One region of the Microbacterium sp. MPR-TSA4 genome, then DNA from elsewhere that is predicted to be linked to it. Evidence: predicted binding sites of a transcription regulator. Region 1 holds the regulator's gene; the other holds the start of a gene.
The links. Region 1 encodes LexA, which represses DNA repair genes until DNA is damaged. Its sites were predicted from a motif close to TCGAACANNTGTTCGA; they were not measured.
Positions count from the first base shown of each region.

Region 1 (7,100 bases):
GTGAGCACGACATCCCCGTGCGCAACGTGGTGATCGAGGCATGGAGCGACGAGAAGAGCTTCACGATCTTCCGCGACGCGCAGTACGCGGTGCGCGAGGACGGCGGCCCGATGCGCTTGGCCGACTTCACCTTCCCCGCCGACGGCGCCTGGCCCGACCCGAAGGGCATGGTCGACGCGCTGCATGCGCACGACGTGCGTGTGCACCTGTGGCAGATCCCGCTGCTCAAGCTCCGCCCGCATCCCACCGGCCAGGCGGCCGCGGACGCGCGCGCCGCGCTCGCCGAGGGCGTCGTCATCCGGGAGAGCGCTCCGGACGGGACGCTGCGGCCGTACCGCAACCGCGGGTGGTGGTTCCCGCTCTCGCTCATGCCCGACCTCACCGACGAGCGTGCCGCCGCGTGGTGGACCGAGAAGCGCCGCTACCTCGTGGAGGAGGTCGGCATCGACGGCTTCAAGACCGACGGCGGCGAGCACGCGTGGGGCGAGGATCTCGTCTACCTCGACGGCTCGTCCGGCGACGTCGCCAACAACCGCTTCCCCGTGGCGTACGCCGCCGCGTACGGTCGGCTGCTGGAGTCGGCGGGCAAGGCTCCCATCACCTTCAGTCGCGCCGGCTTCACCGGCTCACCCGCGCACGGGGCGTACTGGGCGGGAGACGAGAACTCCACGTGGGAGGCGTTCCGCTGGTCGATGTTCGCGGGGCTCTCCGCGGCATCCTGCGGGATCGTCTACTGGGGCTGGGACATCGCGGGCTTTTCCGGTCCCATCCCCGACGCGGAACTGTACGTGCGGGCGATGGCGGCGAGCGTGTTCGTGCCGATCATGCAGTACCACTCCGAGTTCAACCACCACCGGCTGCCTTCCAACGACCGCACGCCGTGGAACATCGCCGAGCGGACGGGCGACGAGGCGGTGATCCCCGAGGTGCGCGCGCTCGTCCGGCTGCGCGAGCGCCTCGTGCCGTACCTCGCCGAGGCGGCGGCGCGCGCCGTCTCCTCGTCGGTGCCGATGATGCGCCCCCTGTACTTCGACCACCCGACCGATGCGGCCGTGTGGCGGCATCCGCTGCAGTGGATGCTGGGCAGCGACCTGCTCGTCGCCCCCGTGCTCGAGCCCGGGGCGCGGGAGTGGCCGGTGTACCTGCCGTCCGGATCGTGGGTCGAGGCGCGCACCGGCGCGGCGCTGACCGGCGGACGCGTGGTCACCGTCGACGTGTCGGCGCGGGACGCCGTCCCGGTGTTCGTCCGCGCCGAGGCGTGGGTCGCCTTGGCGCCGGTCCTCGCACCGGAGCGGGAGCCGCACCGCGACGAGGACTGAGACCGTCTCTCACACGGTGGGCTCGTCGGCGGCCGCCTCGTCCGTGCGGTGAGCCCACCGGTGGGCCACGCGTCGGCGCAGCGCCACGGCGCGCGGCGACGCGCCGGCGAGCCAGCCCGCTCCGACGAGGACGAGAGCCACGATGAGCACCACCACGGCCGTGCCCACGGCGCCGGCGAGGAGCCGGTCGTAGATCGCGAGCGCCGCGGCGGAGGAGAAGTCCGCCTGCGTCGCGGAGGACGCCACCCACGGGCGGCCGACCTCCGCGGCGATCAGCAGGATCGCCGACCCGATCCCCGCGGCGATGCCCGCCCGGGCGAGAGCGGCGGCGCGGCGTCGCGCGAGCACGACCCCGCCGATGAACAGCACGGCCGTGACCACCGGCATCCACCCGCCGAGAGCGACGCCGACGGCGTAGCCCGTCCGGATCGCCGAAAGGGTGTCACCCGAACCGATGATCACGACGTGGTCGACTTCGGGGATGAACGGAGCCAGCGGAGCGCCCTGCGCGACGAGGCGCTCTTCGACGGCCGCGACGATCGCGCCGATCTGGATGCCGAGGCCGTCGGCCGTCTGCACGACGACGCCGCCGCCGTCGGAGGTCGCCGCGACGGTCAGCGCCCGATGGGAGCGGCGGACGACCTGCTCCCAGACGGTGCTGAACGCGTCCGAGCGCACGGCGTCGGCCACGGCGACGTGCACGAGCTGCTGCAGCGCCGTCGCCGCCGGGCCTTCCAGGCGCCGCAGCGCCTGCGCCGCGCGGTCGCCCATGCCGAGGTCGATCAGGCCGTCGATGACCGTGCCGGTCAGCGCCGCCGTGTCGAGCCGCTCATCGATCGCCGTCGTCGATGCCGCGATCACGGCGTCCTGGACCTCGACGGCCTGCGACAACGGCGCGAGGGTGGCCGTGAACGCGTCCTCGTCGACGAGCTGCGTCCGCGCCCATCCGCTGACGATCGACAGGGGCAGCAGGACCGCCGCGACGACGATCACCGCCGTCGACGCCACCCCGCGCGCGGTGGCCATCCTCAGACGGCGCGCAGAACCGCGACGACGCGGCCGAGCACCACGGCGTCGTCGCCGAGGATCGGTTCGAACGCGGAGTTGCGGGGGAGCAGCCACGTGTGGCCGTCGCGCTGGCGGAAGGTCTTGACGGTGGCCTCGCCGTCGAGCATCGCCGCCACGATCTCGCCGTTGTCCGCCGTCGGCTGCGAGCGCACCACGACCCAGTCGCCGTCGCAGATGGCGGCGTCGATCATCGACTCGCCGCTGACCTTGAGCATGAACAGGTCGCCCTTGCCCACGAGCTGTCGCGGCAGCGGGAAGATCTCCTCGACCTGCTGGTCGGCGGTGATCGGCACGCCGGCGGCGATGCGGCCCACGAGCGGCACGAGGGCGGCATCGCCGAGGGCGGGCGCGAGGTCGGCGGGGTTCTCCGCGGCCGCGCCGGGCAGGTCGATGAGCACCTCCATCGCGCGGGTCTTGCCCGCGTCGCGGCGCAGGTAGCCGCTGAGCTCCAGCTGGTTGAGCTGATGGGTCACGCTCGACAGCGACTTCAGTCCTACGGCATCGCCGATCTCGCGCATGCTCGGCGGGTAGCCGTGGCGGGCGATGGAGGTCTGGATCACCTCGAGGATCTTCAGCTGCTTGTCGCTGAGGCTCTTCCGCCTGCGTGTCTGAGGCTTCTCGGCCATGTCGCGCGCTCCTTCGATCGCGTCCCCCCGAAGGCGTCGCCTTCGAATGTCGGAGGTAGGTGATGGGGTCGTCTTGTCGAAACCGTATCCGGTCTTCGCAGCCTCGACCGGCACGCGCCCGCGTGTCGCCTTCGATTCATCTGCGAGAACCGTGTGCTTGACACCCGAACACCATCGAAGATACATTCGGAAGAGAGATTCGCATCCGGCCCTCCCGGCCGAGGATCGGATGCGAATCTCTCGACACCCGGAGACACCCGTCCTGAGGAGGAACCCATGACCACGATCGACATCCTCGGCGCCTCGCCCCGCGGCCGTCTCGTCGCGGCGACCCCGATGACGACTGTCCGCGCGACGAACGCCCGCACGACGAACGCCCCGACGCGACTGCGTCTCACGGCACGGGGTCGGCGGGTCCTTGCGCTGCTCGCCTCCGTGCCCGCGGTGATCGCCCTCAGCATCGCGATCCTGTCCGGTGGCGGCGCGCTCGCCTCGAACGAGAACGGCTCCGGGGTCTCCTTCGCCCACGTCACGGTGCAGCCCGGTGACACGCTCTGGTCGATCGCGCACGCCGTCGCGCCCGATGCCGATCCGCGCGACGTGGTCGACGCGATCATGCGGCTGAACGCGCTGCCGTCGGGAAGCCTCGATATCGGCCAGAGCGTCGCGATCCCGGCGGAGTACAGCGCCGGGCGCTGATGCTCCCGGCGCCGGGAGCCCTCTCGGGGCGCCGCGCCGTGCAGTGCGCCGTCTACGATGTTCAGGGTGAGCGTCCGACTCGATGACCTTCCCCTCCGCGACGATCTGCGCGGGCTGACACCCTACGGGGCGCCTCAGGCGCCGCTGCCGGTGGCGCTGAACGTCAACGAGAACACCCACCCGGTGCCGGAGGACGTCGCCGACGACATCCTCGACAGCGTCGCGCGCGCGCTGCGCGAGGTGAACCGGTACCCCGACCGGGAGTTCACGGCTCTGCGCGAGGGATTCGCGGAGTATCTGGGTCACGGCCTGTCGGCGGCTCAGATCTGGGCCGCCAACGGGTCGAACGAGGTCCTCCAGCACCTGCTGCAGGCCTTCGGAGGTCCGGGACGCACCGCCTTCGGCTTCGCTCCCACCTACTCGATGTACCCGCTGCTGACGCGGGCGACGGGGGCGACCTACGCGCACGGCACCCGGGGCGTCGACTACACCCTCGCCCCGGAGGACGCCGCTGCCCAGATCGAGCGCGCCCAGCCGGACATCGTCTTCCTCTGCGCGCCGAACAACCCGACCGGCACCCCGCTCGGCCTCGACGTCATCGAGGCGGTGTACGACGCGGCGCCCGGCATCGTGATCGTCGACGAGGCGTACCAGGAGTTCGCGCCGCGCGATTCGCGCTCGGCGCTCACGCTCCTGCCCGATCGTCCGCGTCTGGTGGTGTCGCGCACCATGAGCAAGGCCTTCGCGTTCGCGGGTGCCCGTGTCGGCTATCTCGCCGCCGACCCCGCCGTGATCGACGCCCTGCGCCTGGTGCGCCTCCCGTACCACCTCAGCGCGCTCACCCAGGCCGCCGCGACCGCGGCGCTGCGGCACGCGCCCGCGATGCTCGCGATGGTCGACGACATCGTCGGTCAGCGCGACCGCATCTCGGCGACCCTCGACGCGCTCGGCTACCGCCCGTTCGAGAGCTGGACGAACTTCGTCCTCTTCGCGGGCGTGGAAGACCCGGCCGCCACGTGGCAGGCCCTCTACGACCGGGGCGTCCTCATCCGCGACGTCGGCATCCCGCACAGCCTGCGGGTGACGGCCGGCACCGAGGAGGAGTCGACCGCGTTCCTCGACGCGCTCGCCTCGCTGGGCCCGGGCGGAGCCACCGCGCGCTAGCGCGCGCCGGTAACACGCGGAAGCGGTCGCGCGGGCGCTCGGTAGACTCGGCGCATGAGTACTTCTGCCCCCCGCACCGCCTCCCTCCGGCGCGCGACGAGCGAGTCCACGATCGAGCTCGAGCTCGATCTCGACGGGTCGGGGCAGAGCCGCATCGACACGACGGTCCCGTTCTTCGATCACCTGCTCACCGCGTTCGCGAAGCACTCGCTCACCGATCTGACGGTGCGCGCCTCCGGCGACACCCACATCGACGCCCACCACACCGTCGAGGACACGGCGATCGTGCTCGGCCAGGCGATCCGGCAGGCGCTGGGCGACAAGAGCGGCATCTCGCGCTACGGCGACGCGCTCGTGCCGCTCGACGAGGCGCTCGCGCAGGCCGTCGTGGACATCAGCGGACGGCCCTACCTCGTGCACACGGGGGAGCCCGTCGGCTTCGAGCACCACCTCATCGGCGGCCACTTCACCGGCTCGCTCGTGCGCCACACCTTCGAGGCGCTGGCGTTCAACGCCGGGCTCACGGTGCACGTGACGGTCCTCGGCGGGCGGGACCCCCACCACATCGCCGAGGCGGAGTACAAGGCGTTCGCCCGAGCGTTCCGCCAGGCGAAGGCGCAGGATCCGCTCGTGCACGGCATCCCCAGTACGAAGGGAGCCCTGTGACGGACGGCGACGCGCAGGTCGGCACGCGACCGCTGGTCGCGGTGCTGGACTACGGATCCGGCAACGTCCATTCCGCCGTCAAGGCGCTCGTCGCCGCCGGGGCGGACGCGCGGCTGACGGCGGATCGCGGGCTGATCCAGGATGCCGCGGGCCTCGTGGTGCCCGGAGTCGGCGCCTTCCGTGCCGTGATGGACGCGTTGCGCGCGACCCGCGGCGACGAGATCATCGAGCGGCGCCTCGCCGGCGGCCTGCCCGTGCTGGGGATCTGCGTCGGCATGCAGGTGCTGTTCGAGCACGGGGTGGAGCGCGGCGAGGAGACCGAGGGGCTCGGCGAGTGGCCGGGCGCGGTCACCGAACTCGACGCCCCGGTGCTGCCGCACATGGGGTGGAACACGGTGCGCGCGGGGGAGGGGACGACGCTGTTCCGCGGCATCGAGCACGAGCGGTTCTACTTCGTGCACTCCTATGCGGCGCAGCACTGGACGCTGGAGGTCACGCGGCCGTTCCGCGAGCCGGCGCTCACCTGGTGCGACTACGGCTCGCCGTTCCTCGCGGCGGTCGAGAACGGTCCGCTGTCGGCGACCCAGTTCCACCCCGAGAAGAGCGGCGAAGCCGGCATCCGTCTGCTCGGCAACTGGATCTCGGCGTTGCCGTCGGCCCGGTAGTCTCTCTGCTTGTGTGTCACCGTGTCCGCAGTGCGCGGTCACTGAACCCCTTCCTGGAGCCATGAACGATTTCGCGTCGACCCCTGAACTGATCCTGCTTCCCGCCGTGGACGTCGCCGACGGCAAGGCCGTGCGCCTCACGCAGGGCGAGGCCGGCACCGAGACCAGCTACGGCGATCCCGTCGAGGCGGCCCTCACCTGGGCCCGCGACGGTGCGCAGTGGATCCACCTCGTCGACCTCGACGCCGCCTTCGGCCGTGGCAGCAACGCCGCCGTGCTCCGCAAGGTCATCAAGCAGCTCAAGGGTGTGCAGGTCGAGCTGTCCGGCGGCATCCGCGACGACGCCACGCTCGAGGCGGCGCTGGACTCCGGTGCGGCGCGCATCAACCTCGGCACGGCGGCGCTGGAGAACCCCGAATGGGCGGCCGACGTCATCGGCCGCTACGGCGACGCGATCGCGGTCGGCCTCGACGTGCGCGGGACCACCCTCGCGGCGCGCGGCTGGACGCGCGACGGCGGCGACCTCTGGCAGGTGCTCGAGCGCCTCGAGGACGCCGGCTGCAGCCGCTACGTCGTCACCGACGTCACCAAGGACGGCACGCTCAAGGGACCGAACCTGGAGCTGCTGCGCGAGGTCACGGCGCGCACGGTCAAGCCGGTGGTCGCATCCGGCGGCATCTCCAACCTCGACGACATCGCCGCGCTGCGCGAGCTCGTGCCGCTCGGCGTCGAGGGAGCCATCGTCGGCAAGGCCCTGTACGCGGGCGCGTTCACGCTCGCCGAGGCGCTGGATGTCGCCGCAGGCTGAACGGCCCGGGGACGGCGCGGGAGGCCACTCCTGCGCCGCCGACTCGGCGGGCGTGCCCTGGGAGGGGCGCTCGTTCGAGGCGAAC
Region 1 is NZ_JBXAFF010000006.1:58,249-65,348, forward strand. It holds gene AC1Q49_RS05205 (glycoside hydrolase family 31 protein) at 1-1,319, shown strand, start outside; gene AC1Q49_RS05210 (hypothetical protein) at 1,329-2,345, opposite strand; gene lexA (transcriptional repressor LexA) at 2,348-3,013, opposite strand; gene AC1Q49_RS05220 (LysM peptidoglycan-binding domain-containing protein) at 3,290-3,712, shown strand; gene AC1Q49_RS05225 (histidinol-phosphate transaminase) at 3,770-4,876, shown strand; gene hisB (imidazoleglycerol-phosphate dehydratase HisB) at 4,931-5,542, shown strand; gene hisH (imidazole glycerol phosphate synthase subunit HisH) at 5,539-6,207, shown strand; gene priA (bifunctional 1-(5-phosphoribosyl)-5-((5-phosphoribosylamino)methylideneamino)imidazole-4-carboxamide isomerase/phosphoribosylanthranilate isomerase PriA) at 6,269-7,015, shown strand; gene AC1Q49_RS05245 (SseB family protein) at 6,999-7,100, shown strand, end outside.

Region 2 (7,100 bases), on a different contig from region 1:
TGCGGTGCGCGCGGCGCACCACTGCGGTCGCCTCGTGCCCGACGACCTGGCCATCATCGCGTGCGAGCAGGTCGGACTGGCCGAGCTCGTCACGCCCGCGGTGTCGACCATCGGCGTCACGGCCGAAGCCAGCGGCGAGGCGCTGGTCGAACACCTGTCCCAGCTGATCGCGGGCCGCAATCCCCCGCACGCGACGCTGCCCTACGTCCTCTCGGAGAGACAGACCACGCGGCATCCGGCAGAAGGCGAGACCAGGTGAACCCGCGCGCAGGCCGGACCCTCCGGTGGATCTACCGGCACGGTACGGAGCCCGACCCCCGGTTCACCCTCGCGAACGAGCGGACGTTCCTCGCCTGGATCCGCACGTCGCTCGCTCTCATCGCGGGCGGGGTGGCACTGGAAGCGCTCGGGCTTCCGCTGCATCCCGTTCTGCGCCTGACGGCCTCCCTCATCCTCCTCACCGCCGGAGCCGCGCTGCCGCTGCTGGCGTGGGTGGGCTGGGGCCGGGCCGAGAGGGCGATGCGGCAGCAGACGCCCCTGCCCGTACCCGTCGTCGCCCTCCCCCTCGCGGTGGTCCTCGCCGTGGTGACCGTGCTGATCGTGCTCGGGCTCCTCATCGCCTGAATCGCCATGACCGAGATCTTCGACCCTGGGCTCCAGCCGGAGCGGACGCTGCTGGCGTGGCGGCGCACCCTCCTCACGATCGGCGGAGCGGGGCTCATCGCGCTGCGGCTGCTGCCGTCCGCGCTCGGCCCCTGGGCGCTGCCGGTCCCGCTCGCGATCATCGCCACCGCCGTCGCCCTCCACCTCCTGAGCGAACGACGGTTCCGGCACACGTATCGCGAGCTGACCGCCAATCGCGTCGTGCCCACGGTCGGGATGCTGACGCTCGTCCTGGCCGGGCTCGTCGCCGGCGGTGGCGTCACCGCGATCGTCGCCGTCCTCGTCCTGGCCGCACAGCACACACCGGGGGCACCATGACGACGGGACAGGACGGCGGGTCGTGCGGGCCGAACTGCTCGTGCGGAGGACCGCGACGCGACGCGTTCGTCGCGCTCGGCCCCGTGCGCCGTGCGGACGACGGTTCGGCGAGGGCCGCCGCCCACGACATCGAACAGATCCACGTGCCGGCGGGAGCGTTCCTGATGGGCGACTCGTCGGGCGATGCGAACGTCGGCGACGGCGAGACCCCGGTGCACGCCGTCGAGCTCGACGCGTTCGACATCGACGCGACCACCGTGACCAATGCGTCCTTCGCGGCCTTCGTGGAGGCGACCGGCTACGTCACCGACGCGGAGGCGTTCGGCTTCTCCGCCGTGTTCCACCTCGCGGTCGCCGCCCCCGCGGAGGACGTGCTGGGCAGGGCGCCGGGAACGCCCTGGTGGATCGGCGTGCGCGGGGCCGACTGGCGGCATCCCGGAGGGCGCGCGTCGACGGTCGACGATCTGCCCGACCACCCGGTCGTCCACGTGAGCTTCAACGACGCGATCGCCTACTGCGACTGGGCCGGACGCGCGCTGCCCACCGAGGCGCAGTGGGAGTACGCCGCTCGCGGCGGGCGGGAGTCCGAGAAGTACCCCTGGGGGGAGCGCGAACCCGGGACCGACGGTTGGCCCGTGAACATCTGGCAGGGCGAGTTCCCCCGCGTGAACACGATGGACGACGGCTATCTCACGACCGCCCCGGTGCGCTCGTTCGCCCCCAACGGCTACGGCCTGTGGCAGCCCGTGGGCAACGTCTGGGAGTGGTGCGCAGACTGGTTCGACCCCGACTACTACGCGCGCTCGCCGCGGGTCGACCCGCCGGGGCCTGCGACCGGCACCTCCCGCGTCCTGCGCGGCGGGAGCTATCTGTGCCACGTCTCGTACTGCAACCGCTACCGGAACTCGGCGCGCTCGCAGAACACGCCGGACTCGTCGATGGGCAACGCGGGCTTTCGCACGGTCTCGCGTCCGCGCTGACGCCGGACGGAGAGTCGGGATGCGCGGTGACGCCGCCGCCCGCCCGCGCGCCCGCGTGCGTGATGTCGATCGCGGTCGTGCACGTCGGGAAGGCCCTCGCCTCAGAAGGGTGGCGGGTCGGCCGGCGTGGTGGGTTCGGGGACGAATCTCACCAGGCTGGGTGGGTGGTCTTCGTAGTGGCGTCCGGCCGGTGAGGTCCACTGGAGGGTGCCGCCGCCGAGGTGTCGGATCTGCCAGGCGGTGTGGTGCTTCACGGTGTGGTGGCGGCGGCACAGGTGGGCGAGGTTGTCGGGTGCGGTGGGGCCGCCTTCTGCGGCTGCGGTGGTGTGGTCGCGGTCGCACCGGTGGGCGGGGCGGGTGCAGCCAGGGGTGCGGCAGCGCTCATCCCGGGCAGCCAGGTAGCGGCGGATTTCCGCACTGGGTCGGTAGCGGTCGACGGCGACGGGGATGCCGGTGGTCGGGTCGGTGAACACGCGATCCCAGCCGGGTGCGAGCCCTGCCAACCGGCGGGCAAGCCCCGCGTCGATGGGCCCGTACCCGGTGAGGAGGGGCGGGCCGCTGTTCGGGTCACCGGCGAGGGTGAGGGCGGGGACCGTCACCTGGATCTGCGCCGTCACCGTCTCGATACCGGCGCCGGTGGCTCGGGTGGACGCGGTGGCGGTCAGGAGCAGGTCGGTGAGGATGTCCGCACGCACCTGCGCCAGCGTGCGGGAGTCTTTCGCGGCGGTCGTGGCCGTGGCCGTGGTCGTGGTCGTGCAGGTCACGCCGGTGGGGCGGACGGGGCTGGTGATGAGCGTGTCGGCATCGGCGAGGGCATCTGCGTCGGTGGCATCCGCGTCGTCGTCGATGTCCTCGTCGGGCTGGTCGAGGATCGCCCGGCCCCGGGCGGTCAGGGTGTCGTGGATGGCGTGTGCGAGGGGTGCGGGAAGATCCGCGATGAGTCTGGCCATCCCATCGTCGAGAGGGAACAACCGGACGGAGCGTTCTTCATACGCGCGCTGCGCGGCCTCGGTGAACGCGGCAGGGTCGATGGTCGCCGCGATCGCCTTCGCCGCCGCAGTCATCCGCGCAGGCGACTCCGACCGGGCCGCCTCCAGAGCGAGGGTCTCGTACCGTGCCCGGTCCTCCTCGGTCGTCAACATCGTGCCGGTGCGGCTGATCGCCCACGCGTGACCGGCATCGATCTCCCCGCTGGCCCACACCTCAAGCGTCCGCGGGAACAGGGTCGTCAACAGGTACGCCTCCGACATCCGCCGTTGCACACCCCGATCCGACACCCGCAACGCCATCGCGAGCTCGAGAGCGACTTCCCGCAACGGTAGATCCGCATCCGACACCCGCACCGACCCACCCCGCTGCTGCGCCTCCTGCCTGAGCAACGCCGTCCGTTCCGCGACCAGTTCCACCGCGTCGGCCAGGAGCCTCGCCTCGGCGGCCTGCGCGGCAGCCGCCCGACGCCGCGCATCCACGACACCGGTCACCACGGCATCCAACCCGGGCCAGGTCGTATCACCCTCACGGGTACTCGTCAGCGCGTGCATCATCACCCCTGACCCGGCCACGACCGGAGGACAGGACCCGCAACAGAAGGTGGGCACGCGCGGGGTTTCTTCACCCCACTATAGAACAAACATTCGAAACACTCAAGAGCGACATCGATACGGTCCGCTCACGCGAGGCCCGGAAGCGCCGCCGCGAGACCGTGCACGAGGATCTCCACGCCGATCGCGAGGATGAGGAAGCCCATCACGCGCGTGATGGCGCCGACGCCCGTCGCACCGAGCTTCTCGGTGAGGGGCGTCCCGTAGCGCAGCAGCACCGCGATCGCGACGGCGATGACGAGCACGGCCGCGACGATCGCGACGCGGTCCAGGATGCCGGGATTGCGCGCCGCGAGACCGACGACGACCCCGATCGCGCCCGGGCCGGCGATCAGCGGCAGCGCCATGGGCGAGAAGCTGATGTCCGTCTTCGTCGCGGCGTGCTCCTTCTCGGCATCCGAGGCCCCCGCCCCCAGAGCGCGCGGCACGACCATGCCGAACCCGGCGTGCATCACGACCAGGCCGCCCGCGATCTGCAGCGCCCCGAGCGAGATGCCGAAGAACTCGAGGATCAGCGTGCCGAGAAGGGCGAAGACGGTCAGGATCACCGCGACGTAGACGCCCGTGAGCCACGACTGCCGGCGGCGGTCCGCCTCGTCGAGATGCGCCGCCAGCCCCGCGTAGGCGGCGACCGCGCCGATCGGATTCGTGATCGGGACGAGCGCCGCGAGCGCGGCGACGAAGACGCTCAGCATGCCTTCATTGTGGCGCAGCCGGCCCGCTCGATCAGTCGAGCAGCAGCGCGGGCTCCTCGAGGATCGACGCGACATCGGCGATGAACCGGCTCATGCCGTCGCCGTCGATGACGCGGTGATCGAACGAGCCCGAGACCGTCGTCACGAACCGCGGACGCACCTCGCCGTCGACGACCCACGGCTTCTGGCGGATCGTGCCCATCGCGACGATGCCGGACTCCCCCGGGTTGATGATCGGGGTCCCGGCATCCATCCCGAACACACCGATGTTCGTGATCGTGATCGTGCCGCCCTGCTGGTCGGCCGGGGTCGTCTTGCCCTCACGCGCGGTCAGCGTCAGCTTCTCGAGCGCCTTCGCGAGCTCGCGGAGGTTGAGGTCCTGCGCGTCCTTGATGTTCGGCACGAGCAGGCCCCGGGGCGTCGCGGCGGCGATGCCGAGGTTGACGTAGTTGCGCACGCGGATCTCGGCGGAGCCGTCCTCCTTGTCGATCCACGCGGCGCCGATCAGGGGCGTGCGCCGGACCGCCCAGATCACGGCGCGCGCCATGATCAGCAGGGGCGACACCTTGATGTCGGCGAAGTCGGGCGAGGCCTTCAGCCGCTTGACGAGCTCCATCGTGCGGGTCGCGTCGACGTCGGTCCACACCGAGACGTGGGGCGCCGTGTAGGCGGAGCGCACCATGCCGGATGCCGTGGCCTTGCGCACGCCCTTGACCGGGATCGCCTCCTCGCGCTCGCCCACGGGCGGAGCGGCGGGCGCCGGCGCGGAGACCGGGATCGTCTGCTCGCGCTCGGCGGGAGCGACCGGCGTCGCGATGTTGCGGAAGACGCTCGCCTGCTCCGCGTGGCGCACGACGTCGTCGCGGGTGACCTCCCCGGCGGGACCGGTCGGGGTGACCTCCGACAGCGTGACCCCGAGGTCGCGCGCGAGCTTTCGCACCGGCGGCTTGGCGACCACGCCGACCGACGCCCGCACCGTCTCGCCCCGCTCGGCGGGGCGCTTGCGGCGGGAGGTGGCCCCGGCACCCGTGCCGTAGCCGACGAGCACCGCACCGCCGTCGTCGTCGGATGCCGCGGCCTGCTCGGCCGGGGCGGGAGCGGATGCCGCGGCATCCCCCGCGCCGCCGGCGATGGTGATGATCGCCGCGCCGACCGTGACGGTCTGCCCCTCGGGCGCGAGCAGCTCGCCCACGGTGCCGGAGAACGGCGAGGGCAGCTCGACGAGCGACTTCGCGGTCTCGATCTCGACCAGCACGTCGTTGACCTCGACGGCGTCACCGGGCGCGACGCGCCACTGCACGATCTCGGCCTCGGTGAGTCCTTCACCGACGTCCGGCAGGTGGAAGATCTGCTCGCTCATGTCGTGGTTCTCCTTCGCGGCGGACGTTCAGTAGGCGAGGGCGCGGTCCACGGCCTCGAGGATGCGGTCGGCATCCGGGAGGTACGTGCCCTCGAGCTTGGCGGGCGGGAACGGCACGTCGAAGCCCGACACGCGCAGTACGGGCGCCTCGAGCGCGAAGAACGCGCGCTCCATGACGGTCGCCGCGACCTCAGAGCCGACCGAGGTGAATCCCGGTGCCTCCTGCGCGTAGACCATGCGGCCCGTCCGGCGCACCGAGTCGAGGATGGGGCCGTAATCGATCGGCGACAGCGAGCGCAGGTCGATCACCTCGCACGACGTGCCCTCGCTCTCGGCGAGGGCGGCGGCCTGCAGGAGCGTCGTCACCATCGCGCCGTGGCCGACGAGCGTGACGTCGGTGCCGCGGCGCACGAGGCGCGAGGCGTGCAACGGCAGCGGCCGCTCGTCGACGTCGACGTCGCCCTTCATCCAGTACTTCGCCTTGGGCTCGAGGAAGATCACCGGGTCGGGGGAGCGCACGGCATCCTGGATCATCCAGTACGCGTCGTTCGCCGTCGACGGCGACACGACCCGCAGGCCCGCCGTGTGCGTGAAGTACGCCTCCGGACTCTCCTGGTGGTGCTCGACCGCGCCGATGTGGCCGCCGTAGGGGATGCGGATGACGACGGGCATCTGCAGCGCGCCCTCGTGCCGGTTCGTCAGCTTCGCGAGCTGTGTCGTGATCTGGTCGAACGCGGGGAAGACGAAGCCGTCGAACTGGATCTCCACGATCGGCCGGAAACCCGCCATCGCGAGACCGATCGCCGTGCCGACGATGCCCGACTCCGCCAGCGGGGTGTCGAGCACCCGCCGGTCGCCGAACTCGGCCTGCAGGCCCTCGGTGACGCGGAACACGCCGCCGAGACGACCGATGTCCTCGCCCATCAGCAGGACGTGGTCGTCGGCGGCCATCGCGGCGCGCAGGCCCGCGCTGAGGGCCTTGGCCAGGGGCATGGACTCGACCATCAGACGCCTCCCTCCAGCGATGCCTCGTAGGCGGCGAGCCAGCGCCGCTGCTCCACCATCAGGGGGTGGTCCTCACTGTAGACATGGGCGAACATCGAGTCCGGCTCGATCGTGCCCAGGGCGTTGGTGCGCACCCGCACGTCGTCGGCGTAGGCCTGGGCGGCAGCATCCACGTCGTCGAAGAAGGATGCCGCGGCCCCCCGGCCCTCGAGGTACGCGCGCATCCGCGCGATCGGGTCGCGGCGGGCCCACGACTGCTCCTCGTCGGAGGTGCGGTACTTGGTGGGGTCGTCGCTCGTGGTGTGGGCGCCCATGCGGTAGGTCATCGCCTCGATCGCGCGCGGACCGTCGCCGGCGCGCGCCTCGTCGAGCGCGAGCCGCGACACCGCGTAGCTGGCGAGCACGTCGTTGCCGTCGACGAGGATCGACGGCATGCCGTAGCCCTCGGCGCGGCGGTACAGCGGAGCGCGCGACTGGG
Region 2 is NZ_JBXAFF010000004.1:40,247-47,346, reverse strand. It holds gene AC1Q49_RS03750 (LacI family DNA-binding transcriptional regulator) at 1-259, shown strand, start outside; gene AC1Q49_RS03745 (YidH family protein) at 256-624, shown strand; gene AC1Q49_RS03740 (DUF202 domain-containing protein) at 631-981, shown strand; gene AC1Q49_RS03735 (formylglycine-generating enzyme family protein) at 978-1,961, shown strand; gene AC1Q49_RS03730 (HNH endonuclease signature motif containing protein) at 2,063-3,523, opposite strand; gene AC1Q49_RS03725 (MarC family protein) at 3,631-4,257, opposite strand; gene AC1Q49_RS03720 (dihydrolipoamide acetyltransferase family protein) at 4,289-5,617, opposite strand; gene AC1Q49_RS03715 (alpha-ketoacid dehydrogenase subunit beta) at 5,645-6,622, opposite strand; gene AC1Q49_RS03710 (thiamine pyrophosphate-dependent enzyme) at 6,622-7,100, opposite strand, start outside.
Region 2: AC1Q49_RS03730 (HNH endonuclease signature motif containing protein) is a predicted target of LexA. The motif match lies at 3,584-3,599, and genes of this name have one in related genera.